Regions from separate parts of the Pseudarthrobacter sp. CCNWLW207 genome, predicted to be linked through region 2. Evidence: riboswitches for the same ligand, from Rfam matches in the RefSeq annotation. Region 2 holds a riboswitch; each other region holds the start of a gene.

Region 1 (5,276 bases), on a different contig from region 2:
TGGGTCGACGGCGACCCAGGCCTTCGTCGGCATTGAATTCGTCAGCGCCGCCGAATTTGCGAAACCTGCACCGGACTCCGCCTAGCCTTCGCGTCCGCGCCGGCCGGGTCAGTACCAGTTGTATTGGATGGAGTGGTTCCAGGCCCCGCACGGAGACGTGTAGCGGTCCCGGATGTACCCGAGGCCCCACTCGACCTGCGTCCGGTAATTGGTGAGCCAGTCGCTACCGGCGCTGGCGTACTTCCCAGCGGGCAGCGCCTGGGCGATCCCGTAAGCGCCGGAGTAGGGGTTGGTGGCCGTGGTCAGCCAGTTGGATTCCTTGGTCCAGAGCTGCGCCAGGCACAGGAACTGGTCCTGGCCCCAGCCATAGGCGGACAGCCGGCCCGAAGCGTAACTCTTGGCTCCGGCGGGGTCGTTGACGGCACCGCCAGGAACGGAAGGGACGACGACGGGCGGCGGGCTGGGCGTCGGACCTGGGACAGGAGCCGGCGCCGGTGCAGCTGGGGCGGCCGGTGCGGCGGGCCCTGGGTTTACCGGCTTCTGGGCGGCGGCCAGGGCCGCGGCCTTGGCCGCCGCCTCGGCCTGTTGGCGGGCCTGCTCCTGCGCTGCGGCGCGCTTAGCTGCCTGCGCGGTCTCGTAGGCAGCCAAAGCCGCCTGGCCCTGCCGGAACTCCCCCTCGACGGCGGCAGTGGTGCCCTTGAGGGATGCCAGCTGCGCGGTCAGTTCCTGGCTGTGCTCCTGCTGCTCCGCAACCTGCCGCGACATGGCCTGCTGGGCCGCCTGGGCGGCGTCGAGCTTGCTCTTGGCTTCCCCTGACAGCCGTTCGCGTTCAATCCTCGCCGCCTTTTCCTGATCGGCGAGGGCGCTGGCGACGCGTTCGGCAGCCGCGGATTTGTTCACCAGGGCCGCGGTCTTGTCGCTGACGATCTGGACGATATTCAGACCCTGGATGCTGTTGGTCTGGACGGCGTCGAGGGCTACGAAGAATCCCATATTGGTGCCGCCGGTCTTGTACGACTGGGCTGCCAGGGCACCGATTTCCTTTTTGTACTGCCCGAGTTCCGCCGTGGCGCGTTCAGTCTGTGCGGTGAGGACGTCGACCCTTGAGCTGGCAGCCTGGAGCGCTGCGTCCGCCGCGGCGTATTCGGCAGCGGACGTCACGGCAGCGCCACCCAGTGCCTCAGCCTGCGTCTGCAGCCCACTCAACAGTTCGTTGATCCTGGTGACCTCCGCAGCCTTACCGGCCTCGCTTTGCTTGGCGTTTTGCACGTCCTGCCAGGAGGGGTAACCGCCTGGCGGAGTATCGTCGTCGGCATGCGAAGGCGCCATGGCGAGCGGGGCCGCCAAAACAACCGCCAGCAGGCCTGCAACGGCAGGCAGCCTCATTCTTTGAGCAAACCGGGACATAGTTGGTGAGCTTACCGGGCAAAACTCTTGCCTTGTGGATCCTGGTCCAACATTGTTATCCAGCAGAGATCCCTCCCTCAGCAGCCCCAAGGCAGGCCTCAAATACCACGCATCAGGCCTCAATCTGAGGATCAAAACGCAAGACGACCTCTTTTGTTACGTGATTTCAATCACGCGGCACCAGCTTTCGCAGCATATACCGCTATCGGGACCTGACCTGCAACGTCATTCCACACAGGGAAGAACCCCACCCGAAGATGAGGCGGCTTTTTGGCCTACATTCCGTTACCGGAATGTGACATTCCAAAAGAGCAGAGGTTATGGTCGAGCGGTGTCCTGGCTCAAGCCGGGGCATTCCCGTCAGTATGCCGAACCCTGCCGCTGAACCGGGACCCCAGTTACTTTCACTGGCAGGGACGGGGGAACCACGTTTCCACGGCTTCGTTCCGAAGCCTTGGGGTTAAGTCGATATTGCTCCGTCCCGTACGGAGCCGTAACCGGCCGGGTGTCTCCGACCCGAACCCGACAGCTCACCCCGCAGGCATGGGAGAGGCGATTACCCGTGTCAAAAAACTCCACTGCCGCACGCCATCGTGCGACTTCTGTCCGCCCCACCGTCCTGGTTGGCCTGTCTTCCTCGGCCAAAGCCCGCGCACTGACGTTCGGCCGGCCCGCACTTGCCGCAGTTGCCGCGTCCGGGCTGCTCTTTAGCATTGGCACCCCGGCGCAGGCCGGGGTCCACGGCCCGGACTCGTCCGGCACCGTCAATGTGCAGGGCCAGAACAGCGCACCGGCAGCTGCACCGGCCGCCGTTGCACCGGCCGCGGCTGCCGCTCCGGCCGCCGCAGCCACCGTCCACACGGTCGTCTCAGGCGACACCCTGGGCGCAATTTCCGCCACCTACGGCGTGGCCCTGAACGACGTCCTGGCTGTGAACGGCCTGTCGCTGACCACCATCATCTACCCCGGTGACCAGATCCAGATCCCGGGTGCCGGCTACACTGCTCCGGCTCCGGCTCCGGTGGCGAAGGCAGCCGCAGCGCCCACTGCCCCGGCCAACACCGGCGTCCAGCTGGCTTCCACCGCCGCCCCGGCGGCGCAGGCACCGTCCGGCTCGCTCGGCGCTGCCATCCTGGCTTCCGCCTATTCGCAGCTCGGCGTTCAGCAGGACTGCACCGCCATGGTGGAGAAGGCACTCCGCTCGGTGGGCAAGAGCGTAGGAGACCTTGCACCCACGCAATTCTTCGCATACGGCACCGTGGTGGGCACCCCTGCGGCCGGTGACCTGGTCATCACCGCCGGCCACGTGGGCGTCTACGCCGGCAATGGCCAGGTTGTTAGCGGCGGCGTGGACGGTTACAAGACCGAAGTCCACTCCATCAGCTGGTTGTCGGGAGCGTCCTTCGTTCGCGTAGCGTGAGTCCGGCCGGTTCGACGGCGGCGGGCGGCAACCAGCCGCCTGTCGCCGTCGTCCCCCGTTTTTGTTCGCTCAGGTTCCGCAGAACGTCCGGTAGCTGCCGAAGTCAACAGGCGCGGGACCGGCGTAGCGTTCCAGGCCGGGGCGCTCAGTGTACGGCTGCGTCAGGACGCCCACCAGGCGGTGGAACGGGTCCAGGTCGCCTGCGGTAGCGGCGCCCAGGGCTTCTTCCACCAAGTGGTTCCTGGGGATGTAGACAGGGTTCACCCGGTCCATCATGTCTGCGTCCGGTGCCAGGGCGAGCCACTTCTTGGCCCAGGCGTCAAATGCTCCTGGGTCCGTGAACATGGTTCGGGCTGCATCGGGTGTACCGCGGGCTGCGGACCCGAGGCCCCGGAGGAACGAGGTGTAATCAACCTGCCCCTCTTCAAGCATGGCGAGCAGGTCATTCACCAGAGGCCCCGCTTCGTCGTCCCTTGCCTCCGCGCCGAGTCCCAGCTTGGATTTCATCCCGGTGGACCAGGCCGTGCTGTACAGCTTCCGGAACGCGCCCAGTGACTCCACAGCGAGCGCAACGGCCTGCTCCTGGTCCTCGTGGAGCAGGGGCAGAAGCGCCTCGGCCAGCCGGGTGAGGTTCCATTCAGCGATGACTGGCTGGTTGGCGTAGGCATAACGTCCGCCGGCGTCGATGGAGCTGTAGACCGCACCGGGGTTGAAGGCATCCATAAACGCGCACGGTCCATAGTCGATGGTCTCGCCCGAGATGGTCATGTTGTCCGTGTTCATTACCCCGTGGACAAATCCCACGAGCATCCACTGGGCCACCAGGGACGCCTGGGCGGCGATGACCGCATCGAACAGCGCGAGATAGGGCTGGTCCGCCTTCGCGGCGTCCGGATGATGGCGGCTGATCGCGTGGTCGGCCAGTCGACGGAGGAGCTCGGCGTCGCCGTTGACCCGGGCGAACTGGAAGCTGCCCACACGCAGGTGGCTGCTCGCGACGCGGGTCAGCACAGCCCCGGGAAGCATAGTTTCGCGGCGGACTGGCCGTCCAGTGGCCACGACGGCAAGCGACCGTGTGGTGGGAATGCCCATGGCATACATGGCTTCACTGACGAGGTATTCGCGCAGCATCGGACCGACGACGGCGAGGCCGTCACCGGCACGGGCGAACGGGGTACGGCCCGAGCCCTTGAGGTGCACATCGCGGAGGCGCCCGTAAATATCCGTAACCTCCCCCAGCAGGAGGGCGCGCCCGTCTCCCAAGAGTGGCGAATAGCCTCCGAACTGATGCCCGGCGTATGCCTGGGCCACAGGCGTGGCACCTTCCGGGACCCGGTTGCCGATGAGCACCAGCGTCCCCTCCGGGGTCCGCAGCGACGCCGGATCCAGGCCAAGTTCGCTGGCCAGCGGCTCGTTCAGCACGAGGAGTTGCGGGGACGGAGCTTCCTCGGCCTGCCAGGGTACAGCAAGCTCCTCGAACTCCCGGGCGAAGCGGCCATCGAAGGTGAGCGTTGTTGGCGTTGTGGTGCTCATCTTTCAAGACTACCCGCGCCTGCGGCGGGACCGGCGGCGTAAAATTTTTCGTACCGGTTCATCGCTGCCCAAGGGCAGTCAGGGTAATGGGAAGGTCGCGGTACCCATGGTCAAGAATCCGTTCGGGCATCATCAGCACGAGGAACAGAAACCGGCCGATTCAGCCAAACACAGCCACCGGCCCTGGCTGAAGAGGGAGGATGCGGGTTTTGAACACGGGCGGAGCAGTCTCTTCTTCCTCGCCCATGACCTTCCCCAGCCGCCCACTGTGACCTGCATCCAGGGACATGAGATACCGGACGGGCAAACCACGTGCCACCACGGCCATCCCATCGGGTGACGCCGCGCGTCAGACGTGCTGCTTGAACCACGCCAAGGTGTCGTTCCAGGCCGCCGTTGCCTGGGCCTCGTTGTACCGTTCACCGGTGTCGTTGTGGAAGGCGTGGTCCACGCCCGGGTAAACGGTCAGCTGGTGCGTGATGTTGTTGGCCGCCAACGCGTCCTTCAGCGCCGGCATGGCCCCCGTGATCCGCTGGTCCCGCTCGGCATAGACACCGAAGACCGCTGCCTTGATGGCTGGGACTTTGTTGAGGTCCGGTGCCGGGCCGTAGAAAGCGGCCGTGGCTGCGAGCCCGCTGAGCTCCGTCGACGCCTGCCACGTGATTCCGCCGCCGAAACAATAACCCGTCATGGCGATCCTCGCCGGGTCCACGAAGTCCTGTGACGCCAGGTAGTCAAAGGCAGCGGCGAAATCGGCCACGTGGCGTTTGGCGCCGGCGCCCGTCAGTGCACCAGGTACGGCGTCGGCATCCATCCCCGCCGTCCCGCCCTCCCTGCTAAGCAGGTCCAGGGCCAGCGCACTGTAGCCGGCTTTGGCGAATCGTCGGGCAACGTCCTGGATGTGCGGGGTGAGTCC
Region 2 (5,276 bases):
TGAAGGCATGACCAAGCTGGTCCCCACCGCTGAGGTAGGTTTCCTGGGCATGGCCCGGGACGAGGAAACCCTGGACATCATCACGTACGCCGAACGCCTCCCCGAGAACCTCACCGACCGGCAGATCTTCGTCCTGGACCCGATGCTTGCCACCGGCGGCACCCTCCGCGAAGCCATCAAGTTCCTGTTCAAGCGCGGCGCCTCCGACGTCACCTGCATCTGCCTGCTTGCCGCCCCTGAAGGGCTGGCCAAGCTGGAGGAGGAACTGTCCGACGCCAACGTGACCATCGTCCTGGCGTCCATCGACGAAAAGCTCAACGAGAAGTCCTACATCGTCCCCGGACTGGGCGACGCCGGCGACCGCCTTTACGGTATCGCGGGATAGCCGGGGCGGGAGCGAGGGGACCCCGCAGCGGCCGGACGGCTCTGGACAGGGGTTACGGGGTTCCGGATTCAGCATCGGCCCGTTAGCCTGTGCGGATGGACTGGAAACTTGAACTCGTTTTTGTACCCGTCTCCGACGTCGACCGCGCCAAGGACTTCTATGTCAACAAGGTGGGGTTCAACGCGGATTTCGACGAGCGGCCCAGCGATTCCATCCGCTTCGTCCAACTGACGCCGCCCGGCTCGGCCTGCTCGATCAGCATCGGCGAAGGGCTCACCGATGCCCCTCCGGGCAGCGCACCCAACCTGCAGATCGTCGTCGATGACATCCAAGCCGCCCATGACCACCTCAAGGGCAACGGCGTGGACGTGAGTGATATCGACATCCAGGACTGGGGACATTTCGTGTACTTTGCGGACCCGGACGGGAACAAGTGGGCCGTGCAGTACATCCCGGGGCGCGGCGCCTCAGGCAATTCGTAGGGCAAAATGGGGTTCATGACCCTGCCCTTTCCTGCCGCCACACGAACACTGACCTGCCGCGCCGTCCTCTTTGACATGGACGGCACGCTGGTGGACTCCACAGCGGTCGTGGAACAGGTGTGGGGCGAGTTCGCCGCCCGCTACGGCCTGGATATCGCCGAGATCCTGCGCACCTCCCACGGTGTACAGGCAGGCGACACCGTGCGCCGGTTCGCGCCTGCCGGTGCCGACGTCGTTGCGCTCACTGCAGAACTTGGTGCCATGGAACGGGTGCGGACTGCCGGCATCGTTGCGCTGCCTGGTGCCTCCGAACTGCTCCGGAGCCTGCCCGCGGATGCCGTGGCCCTGGTGACGTCGGCGGACCGCATCCTGGCTGACATCCGCATGGATGCCGCTGGACTGGCCATGCCTGCCGCTGCCGTGACGGCTGACCTCGTGACGCGCGGCAAGCCGCATCCGGAAGGCTACCTGACCGCTGCCGGCTTGCTGGGCGTGGAGCCGGAGGATGCCATGGTCTTTGAGGATGCCCCGGCTGGAATCGCGGCCGGAGTGGCTGCGGGCATCCGGACCGTGGCGGTGGGCCCAAACACGGGCGAATTACCGGCGGGAGTGCTTCATATCCCGGATTACACCGCGGTCACGGCCTCGGTGGAGACGGACGCCGCAGGACGGCGGATTATTTCTTTCCGGCTTTGAGGTCGGCTACGATCTTCGCGATCCGCCTCGCCCTGGTTTCCTCCGTTTTGGCATCCCCGAGCGGCTCCACATAACGGCGCTGGGTGCTGTAGTTCAGGGTGGCATAGAACGCCTGGGCATCCGGTTCGGCGGCCATGGCTGCGGCCAGGTCATCCGGGACTTCAATGATCCGGGGCTGTGTATCGAGTTCCAGATCCACTTCAACGGTGTCGCCAGCCTCTACGCCGGTGAATTCCCGGTTGGCGGTGCTCACACCCACCAGGCTCTGCCCGCCCATCACCGCGATGCTGCTCCGGTAGCTCTTGCCGTTGATGGTTACCACCACCGGCGGGCGCTTGCCTGCGCCCAGGGCAGTCACAACCTCCTCCGGAACCTCAATACCAGCCTTGTTGCCGCTGCCCAGAATGGTTGTGGTAAATTTCATGGCCCCAGTATGGCCCGGAGCCGCAGGCCACGGAAGCCCGGCCCGCGCAAACATGCAACGCCAAAAAGCCGCAGGCCCTGAACCGGGGGATTCAGGGACTGCTGCTTCGGATGGCGGAAGCCGCAGGTACCGGCTTAGTACCAGTTGTTCGACAAGTGGAAATTCAGCGCGCCGCACGGCGACTGGTAGCGCTCCTGGATGTAGTTCAGGCCCCAGTTGATCTGCGTGCGGTAGTTGGTGAGGTAGTCCGCGCCGGCGCTCGCCATCTTCTCGGCGGGCAGCGACTGGACAATGCCGTAAGCGCCGCTGCTCGCGTTGGTGGCCGTGGTGGTCCAATCAGATTCCTTGGTCCACAGCGTCTGCAGGCACTGCATCTGGTCGGCTGACCAGCCATAGCTGCCAAGCTGGCTCGCCGCATAGGCCTGGGCCCCGGCCGGATCGTTGACGGCGACGACGGGAGCCGGTGCGGGCGCGGGCTCTGCGGCCGGTGCCGGTGCGGGCGCGGGTGCCGGTTCGGCGGCCTGCGGGGCAACGCTGATCTCGGCCGGAGCTGGTTCGGGGGCCGGGTTGGCCCGCATCTCGGCCTTTTCCAGGCGCAAGTTGGACTCTAGCTCTGCAGCCGAGGACTGGGTCCCGCTGACCGCCACCGGAGTCATGGATTCGGAAGCCTGGCCTGCTGCGCCGACCCCGATAAGGAGGGCGCAGGCCGCACCGAAAATGGCTGCACGCTTGCCTAGGGACGAAGCTTTTGTGTGTTGCGCGGCTGTCTTGCCACGGCCGTTGACTTTGTGTGCACCGCGCTCTGGGCGCGCTTGTACCTTGAATTCAGACATGATGGATCGCCTCTCACACCTGCGGAGTTAGCTGTCGGGTTCGGATGAGGGCATCCGGCCACACGGAAAGATCACGTGCTGGCTTCACCCCAAGGGCAGTTCAGTGCCCGGGACTCTGGGTCCCCCGCCTCTGCCTGGTCAAGCGGAATCCGGGAAGCGGCAGAGCTTGGCGTCATCCGGATATGCGGCTCAAAGGGAACCGCACCCCATCGACGCTACAGGAGCGCGACGCTTAAGTCACATTTTGGTAACAGAGATCACGACGCCGGTGCGTTGCCTTGCTATAAGCCGTTGATCACCGGCAGGCGCAACGTGAACTGGGTCCGACCCGGCCGGGAGTTCACTTCCACGCTGCCGCCGTGGGCTTCCACAACGGACTGCACAATGGACAGCCCAAGCCCGCTGGACCCTTCCGAAGCCCCCGCACCGGACGACCGTGAAGATCCCGTCCGTGCCGCGTCTGCGCGGGCAAACCGGGCAAAAACGTGGTCCACGAATTCCGGCGGGATGCCAGTGCCGTCGTCCGTTACTGTCACTACGGCACTGCCGTCGTCGGACCTCATCACGGCCGTGGTGACCGTTGTGCCCGGAACGGTGTGTTTGCGGGCGTTGGAGAGCAGGTTCACCAACATCTGGCGCAGCTGCGACGCATCGGCGTTGACCGCAAGCGGCTCGTCCGGCAGCTCAAGGTGCCAGTTGTGGCCGGGTGCGATGATTTTTTCGTCGCTGACGGTTTCGATCACCAGCTGCGTCAGATCCACCTCGCTGAGTTTCAACGGCTGGCCCTCGTCCAGCCTGGCGAGCAGGAGCAGGTCTTCCACCAGCGTGGTCATGCGCTCGGACTGGCTCTGAACCCGGGCCAGCGATTTCCGGCCATCCGGGGTGAAGTTCTCGGTCATCCGCATTAGCTCGGTGTAACCACGGATGGCGGTCAGTGGGGTGCGCAGTTCGTGCGACGCGTCGGCAACGAATTGCCGTACCTTGGTCTCGCTTTGCTGCCGGGCCTGCAGCGCGTTGGCCACGTTGTCGAGCATGAGGTTCAGCGCATGCCCCACGCTGCCCACCTCGGTTCCGGGGTTGGAGTTCGACGGCGGGACGCGCACCGCGAGTGCCACCTCGCCGGCGTCCAGCGGGAGCCGCGAGACGCGTGTGGCCACCTCGGAAAGCTGCTTCAGCGGCTGCATGGTGCGCCGGATGAGGATAGTCCCGGCCAGGCCAATCAAGACCAGCCCTCCAAGGGAAACAAAAACGAAGGTCCACACCAGGGAGGTGAGGGTGCTTTCCTTGCCGGCGAGCGGGAGCCCGGTCACCAGGACATCACCGTAGTTCGTTTCCACTGCAATCAGCCGGTACTCGCCATTGGAGAGCGTCCGGTCCACAGGGCGGGAATCCTCCTGGAGGGCCAGCAGGATCTCCTTGTCCTCAGCGGACAGGGGAGAACGCGTGGTATCAGAGGCCAGGAATCCGGCGCTGTTGACCTGCCCATTCAGGATCCGGGCGTTGAGCGTACCCACGCTTTGCCCGCGGGAATCCAGCGGGTCCGGCCTGCCGTTGAAGCCGCCCAGCGGCGGGCGGCCGGGGTCGTTGGACCGGGAGGCAGCCTGGCTGAGCTGTTCGTCGAGCTGGCGTGTAAGGAACGAGTCCATGGAAGCGTAGCTGAAGAGGCCAACGGCGCCGCAGATGGCCACCAGCAGGGCCATGGCAACCAGTACAAGGCGGGTACGCAGATGCCAAGTGGAGGGCTTCAGCCAGCTCCGGCCATGCGTGGACGCCACTGCAGGCAGTGAGGGCACGGCCTAGTCCGCCGGTTTGATGACGTATCCGGCGCCGCGCACCGTGTGGATCATGGGCGGATGCACGGCATCGACCTTCTTGCGCAGGTACGAGATGTAGAGCTCCACAATATTGGCCTGCCCGCCAAAGTCGTAGTTCCAGACGCGGCCCAGGATTTGCGCCTTGCTGATGACGCGCTTGGGGTTCTCCATGAGGTACCGGAGCAGCTCGAACTGCGTGGCAGTCAGCTGCAGTTCATCGCCGGCCCTGGTCACCTCGCGGGTATCGATGTTGAGGACAAGGTCACCCACCACCAGCTCAGCGGTGTCCATCGCTGCCACGCCGGAGCGCTGCACTAGCCGGTGCAGCCGGAGGAGGACCTCCTCCATGCTGAACGGCTTGGTCACGTAGTCGTCACCGCCGGCAGCCAGGCCCACAATCCGGTCCTGGACGGCATCCTTGGCAGTCAGGAAGAGCGCCGGTACCTCAGGCGCGAAGGCGCGGATCCTGGTCAGCAGCTCGACGCCGTCGAACCCGGGAAGCATCACGTCGAGAACAAGGACGTCCGGGCGGAACTCCTTGGCGAGCTTCACAGCCTCGGGGCCGTCAGCGGCAACGGCCACCGACCATCCGGCCAGGCGCAAGCCCATGCTCATCAATTCGGAGAGGCTGGGTTCGTCGTC
Region 3 (5,276 bases), on a different contig from region 2:
GCGATCCTGAGCTGGTTGCGGCCCAGCTTGCGGTAGGGCTCCGTGTCCACAATGCCGTTGGCCCGCAGCACCTTGGCAACTGCAGTGGCGTCAATGGAGTCGTCAAAGTCGATCGTCGCGATAACGTTTGAGCGCTCCTCTGCCTTGGCCACGAAAGGCGTGGCAAACTCGGAAGCCTCAGCCCAGCTGTAAATCCGGCCGGCAGAGTCCGCTGTACGGGCCGACGCGAAGTCCAGGCCGCCGTTGCTGTTCAGCCACTGCACCTGGGCATCCAGGGTCACCAGGGTGGAGAGCGACGGCGTGTTGTAGGTCTGGTTCAGGCGGGAGTTCTCGATGGCAGTCTGGAGGTCCAGGAAGTCGGGGATCCATCGGTCGCTGGCCTTGATCCTGGCGGCACGCTCCAGCGCTGCCGGGGAAAAGAGGCCCAGCCACAGGCCGCCGTCGGACGCGAAGTTCTTCTGCGGTGCGAAGTAGTACACGTCTGCCTCGGCAACATCAACGTCCAGGCCACCTGCGGCGGACGTGGCGTCCACCAGGACGAGCGCGCCCTCATCCACACCGGACACGCGCTTCACGGGCGCCGAAACACCGGTGGAGGTCTCGTTCTGCGGCCAGGCGTAGACGTCAACGCCGGCCTCGGCCTGGGCAACCGGCCGCGTACCGGGCTCGGACTTGATGATCGAGGAGGCGTCCAGGAACGGTGCCTTGTTGGTGGCTGAGGCAAACTTGGAGCCGAATTCGCCGAAGGACAGGTGCTGGGCCTTCTTCTCAACGAGGCCAAAGCTGGCAATATCCCAGAATGCTGTGGAACCGCCCACGCCCAGTACTACCTCGTACCCGTCAGGGGCACGGAAGAACTGGCTCAGGCCTTCGCGGACCGAACCGACAAGGTTCTTGACCGGAGCCTGGCGGTGGGAGGTGCCCAGAATGGTCGTGGACGCCGCCGAGAGCGCTTCAATCTGTTCCGGCCTGACCTTGGAAGGTCCTGCGCCGAACCGTCCGTCCTTTGGCAGGAGGTCGGCAGGAATAGTGATGCTGTTTTCGCTCACAAGGGCTCCAATTTCGGCGTGGACGTGACACATGTCCGGGACGGTGGGGTGGCCGGCAGTCGTCAGTGACCGCAACGAGGACCTCCTATATTCTGCCTGAACCGCTGATTCGGCGGGAACCGGCTACGTCATAGTCCAGCCATTGAGACAGGCCGGAGGGGCCGTAGGAATTATCCGGACAAATTCAAAATAGGCTAAGCTTTTCAACGGACTACGTCGCTGTCGGTACGCGATACGGTGGGACAACGCAAGGTAATGCGCTCGAGGAGCTGAGCTGGATGACGGATCTGATCGATACTACGGAGATGTATCTTCGGACCATTTTGGAGCTTGAGGAAGAGAACATCGTTGCTCTTCGCGCCCGCATTGCCGAACGGCTGCGGCACTCCGGACCCACGGTGTCCCAAACGATTGGCCGGATGGAACGCGACGGCCTGGTGGTGGTCTCCGGAGACCGTCATCTGGAACTGACGGAAACCGGGCGTAAACGGGCCACCGAGGTCATGCGCAAGCACCGGCTCGCGGAGCGCCTCCTGGCGGATGTGATCGGCCTGGACTGGGCGTACGTCCATGACGAAGCGTGCCGCTGGGAGCACGTGATGAGTGAGCGCGTCGAGCGGCGCATCTACGAAATGCTGAACCACCCCACTGAATCGCCCTATGGCAATCCCATCCCTGGCCTGGCGGCATTGGGAGGCCAGGCATCGTCGCCCTTCACGGACGGTGTGATTAATCTCCTGGAAGCCATGAAGGGCTATGGCCCCGGATCCACCGTGGTTGTCAGCAGGCTGGCAGAACCCATCCAAGTGGATCCTGAGCTGCTGACCCAGCTGGACGAGGGCGGGATCCGGCCGGGCGCCCCGATTTCGCTGGAGCGCGTGGGAGACTACATTTCGGTCCGGGTCCCCGGGATCGAAGGGGCACTGGAGCTTCCCCCCGAAGTGGCGGCGCACGTATTCGTATCCGTCCGCTGACCGCTGGCGGAGCGCCCGGGTCCGGCGGGCGGGTTACCCCAATGAATAGGCTTTAAGCAAAGATAACGGAATTGTTACTGTCCGGCTTAATCGCCTATAGTTAACGCCAAGCGTCGATACAAAAGCGTTACCTGATCTGGAGCCGAGCTCTGCCAGCAGATCAGTAGTACGAGTCACCAACTGGCAGAGGCGGGGGAACCACAACCGGCAGTCGCAAGGCTGCCTTGGGGTGAAGTCCGTCAGCAGCAAGCCTCTTCCAGCGAAGGATCCTCACGGGATATCTCTGCGCCGAAGCTTGCTTACGGCGGACCGGGTCTATGAACTCTCTGACCCGAATCCGACAGCTAACTTCGCAGGCTTTCCAGAGAGGAACCGTTCTTGACCATGCAGAATTCCAGGGGCCGCCGCCGCGCAGCGGGCCCCGCAGCAGCGCCCCGCGTTGCTGCAGCTGTGGCCGCGGACAGGCCCCGGGATCCACAGCGCGATGCGCGCCGCCGCCGGGGACCCTTCCGGCAAATCACTGACTTCGCAGCGGCCAGTGGGGTGGGCCAAAAGGCCGGCATCGCCCTCGCGGCCACCGGCCTGGTGCTCACAGTCACCGTCCCTGCCACCAGTCCCGTCCTGGCCACGCCGGACGCCGGTCAGCAGACATCGGCTGTTTCCGCAGCTCCGCAGCCTGAAATCTCCGCCGAAGCAGCCGCAAAAATCGACTTCAGCCGCTCATCCGTAGTCACCATGGGTGATCCGGACGGCAAGCTCAAGCAACTCTTGAGCGCCCAGTCGGCGGGGTCCATCACCCGGGCCGCCTCCGCCGGCAGCCTCGGTGCTCCGCTGGCGAGCCTGGTTACGGCCTCCCCATTCGGCTATCGCGTGAGCCCTATCACTGGCGGCTCCGGTGACTTCCACCGCGGCCAGGACTACGTGGCACAGTGCGGCACGTCTGTCCTGGCGGCCGCCAGCGGCACTGTGACCTTTGCGGGATGGCACCAGTTTGGCGGAGGTAACCGCGTGGTCGTGGACCACGGCAACGGCCTTGAAACGACGTACAACCACCTGTCTTCCTTCAACGTCAAGGTTGGCCAAACGGTCAGCCGAGGCGAGGTAGTGGCGCTCAGCGGCACCACCGGCGCCTCCACAGGCTGCCACCTCCATTTCGAGGTCCAGGTCAATGGCGAAGTCGTTGACCCCACCGGCTGGCTCTAGCCCAACTGATGGAAAGCTCTCACATTTGCGTGACATGCCGTGACCTGAATGTGACATTCGCTCTGAACTGCTGTACCGTCTAACTTGCGTCAACTTTTCCGAAGTTGACGTTCTTGAGTGGATTGCCTAGCTCTGCCACCGCTCAAGGTCCGTTCGCATGACATCGTCTGGCAGGGGCGGGGGAACCAATTTTGGTCTTTGAAGTTCGAAGGCCTTGGGGTTAAGTCGCAAAGCTTCCTGTGGAAGCGGCGTGGCCGGGTGAACTCCCATCCGAATCCGACAGCTCACCTCGTAGGCATTGGGAGAGGCTACCTTCGTGTCTTCACGCCATAATTCTGCGCGTCACCGCGCACAAACGGTTCGCACCAACCCGTTGGGCCCCGTGTCCAAGGCTGTCAGTGCAAATGCCGGGACCGTCGGTCGCCAAGCTGCTGTCATCGCAGCTGCATCAGGTCTGATCCTGAGCATGGGGCTTCCGGCCAACGCAGCGGACACCACCGCTGGCGTTTCCGCCTCCACCGAGTCCGGCTCGCAGACGGCGCTTGCCGTCACCGCTGCCCCCACCGCCACCGTCTCCTTCGAACGCCCCGTGGTCAAGACCACGCCGGCCCCGAAGGTCGAAACGGTCCGTGCACAGTCCACTGACACGGAACGGGCAGCAGGCGCAAAGGCCCCCGCAGCCAGCAAGCTGACGGACGCGGTATCTTCCGCGGCCGCCTCTGGCCTGGCCGCAATCGCCTACACCGGAATCGGCCACCCCTACGTCTGGGGCGGCACTTCACCCAACGGCTGGGACTGCTCCGGGTTCACCCAGTGGGTGTACGCCCAGGCAGGCATCAGCATTCCCCGTGTAAACGCGTGGACGGCAATGACCCCCACGTCAACACCGTCTCCCGGTGACCTTGTTATGCAGAATGGCGGCGCACACGTAGGCATCTACGTTGGCAACGGCATGATGATCAGCGCCCTGAACCCGTCACAGGGAACGCTGCTGCACTCCGTGGCCTCCACGGGCGGCGGATCCTTCTACACCCTGAAGTAGAAGAACCGCGCCCGCTAGAACACTTTTCGCTAAATCCCCGTTCGGGGTGTGCCGGCGTACCCCCAAGATGCCGGCGCACCCAAAGCCCTTGGCCTGCCTGTGCGGTCCTGAGGAAAACGAAAGAGAGAAATAATGACTACACGTGCAATTGCTGCACGGCACCGCGCGGAGGTCACCACGACCAACTCGCTGGCTGTCATTGCCAAGGCCCTCGGCGACAACGCCGGTGGCATGGGTCGCCAGGCCGCGGTTATCGCTGCTGCCTCCGGCCTGGTCCTGACCAGTGGTATCGCCGCCAACGCTGCAGACACCAACGTTCAGCGCGAATCGGCTTCCGCTTCCAACGTTGAGGTTGAGGTTGCCGCTCCCGCGGTCATTTCGGCCGCTTCCACCATTGCCATTTCCTACGAGAAGCCCGCGGTGACCACCACGCCGGCTCCCGTGGTTGAAGCGCCGGAACCTGAGCCTGAGGTTGAGGTTGAGGCTCCCGCACCCGCCGCTCAGGCTGTTTCCACCGTCAAGGTAGCGGCTGCAGCTCCGAAGGCACCTGTGGCCGCCAGCAGCAAGGGCCAGGCCATCCTGTCGGCAGCCTACGCCCAGCTGGGCGTCAACCAGGACTGCACCATGCTGGTCACCAACTCCCTGGCCGCTGTGGGCATCAACTTCCACGACTGGCCTGCAGGTTACCTGTCCCTGGGCCAGACCGTAAGTGCCGCCGAGGCCCAGCCCGGCGACCTGATCTACTACGCCGATGGCGGTGCGGGCGTTGCCCACGTAGCTGTCTACGCCGGCAACGGCCAGGCCGTACACGGTGGCTACAACGGCAACCAGACCGTTGTTTTCAGCGCCAACGTTGGCTCCGGCCCGGTTTTCATCCGCGTCAGCTAATTTCCGTAGCAACGCTTGGCAAGGACCCCCGCCCTACGGCGGGGGTCCTTGCGCTTTAACGGCGCAGCCGGGCCCAGACCCGGTAAGAGGCGATCGACACGGGCGCACCCCGAAACCATG

Evidence for each region. Region 2 has a riboswitch for cyclic di-AMP ahead of V9L17_RS14390 (hypothetical protein). Riboswitches for the same ligand answer to the same signal wherever they lie in the genome.
Region 1: linked by a shared signal. The riboswitch ahead of V9L17_RS08505 (C40 family peptidase) and the one ahead of V9L17_RS14390 (hypothetical protein) in region 2 are both predicted to bind cyclic di-AMP.
Region 3: linked by a shared signal. The riboswitch ahead of V9L17_RS02800 (C40 family peptidase) and the one ahead of V9L17_RS14390 (hypothetical protein) in region 2 are both predicted to bind cyclic di-AMP.

The regions. Positions count from the first base shown of each region.
Region 1 covers NZ_JBBCBS010000004.1:139,130-144,405, reverse strand. Annotated here, with positions in the region: gene V9L17_RS08515 (hypothetical protein) at 1-36, shown strand, start outside; gene V9L17_RS08510 (lytic transglycosylase domain-containing protein) at 109-1,386, opposite strand; cyclic di-AMP (ydaO/yuaA leader) riboswitch at 1,765-1,966, shown strand; gene V9L17_RS08505 (C40 family peptidase) at 1,970-2,827, shown strand; gene V9L17_RS08500 (protein adenylyltransferase SelO) at 2,897-4,360, opposite strand; gene V9L17_RS08495 (dienelactone hydrolase family protein) at 4,710-5,276, opposite strand, start outside.
Region 2 covers NZ_JBBCBS010000007.1:220,939-226,214, forward strand. Annotated here, with positions in the region: gene upp (uracil phosphoribosyltransferase) at 1-385, shown strand, start outside; gene V9L17_RS14375 (glyoxalase superfamily protein) at 481-867, shown strand; gene V9L17_RS14380 (HAD-IA family hydrolase) at 874-1,563, shown strand; gene V9L17_RS14385 (YdeI/OmpD-associated family protein) at 1,544-1,987, opposite strand; gene V9L17_RS14390 (hypothetical protein) at 2,122-2,820, opposite strand; cyclic di-AMP (ydaO/yuaA leader) riboswitch at 2,826-2,985, opposite strand; gene V9L17_RS14395 (sensor histidine kinase) at 3,102-4,613, opposite strand; gene V9L17_RS14400 (response regulator transcription factor) at 4,617-5,276, opposite strand, start outside.
Region 3 covers NZ_JBBCBS010000001.1:626,572-631,847, reverse strand. Annotated here, with positions in the region: gene serC (phosphoserine transaminase) at 1-1,049, opposite strand, end outside; gene V9L17_RS02810 (metal-dependent transcriptional regulator) at 1,328-2,023, shown strand; cyclic di-AMP (ydaO/yuaA leader) riboswitch at 2,185-2,397, shown strand; gene V9L17_RS02805 (M23 family metallopeptidase) at 2,408-3,226, shown strand; cyclic di-AMP (ydaO/yuaA leader) riboswitch at 3,375-3,538, shown strand; gene V9L17_RS02800 (C40 family peptidase) at 3,609-4,268, shown strand; gene V9L17_RS02795 (NlpC/P60 family protein) at 4,401-5,156, shown strand.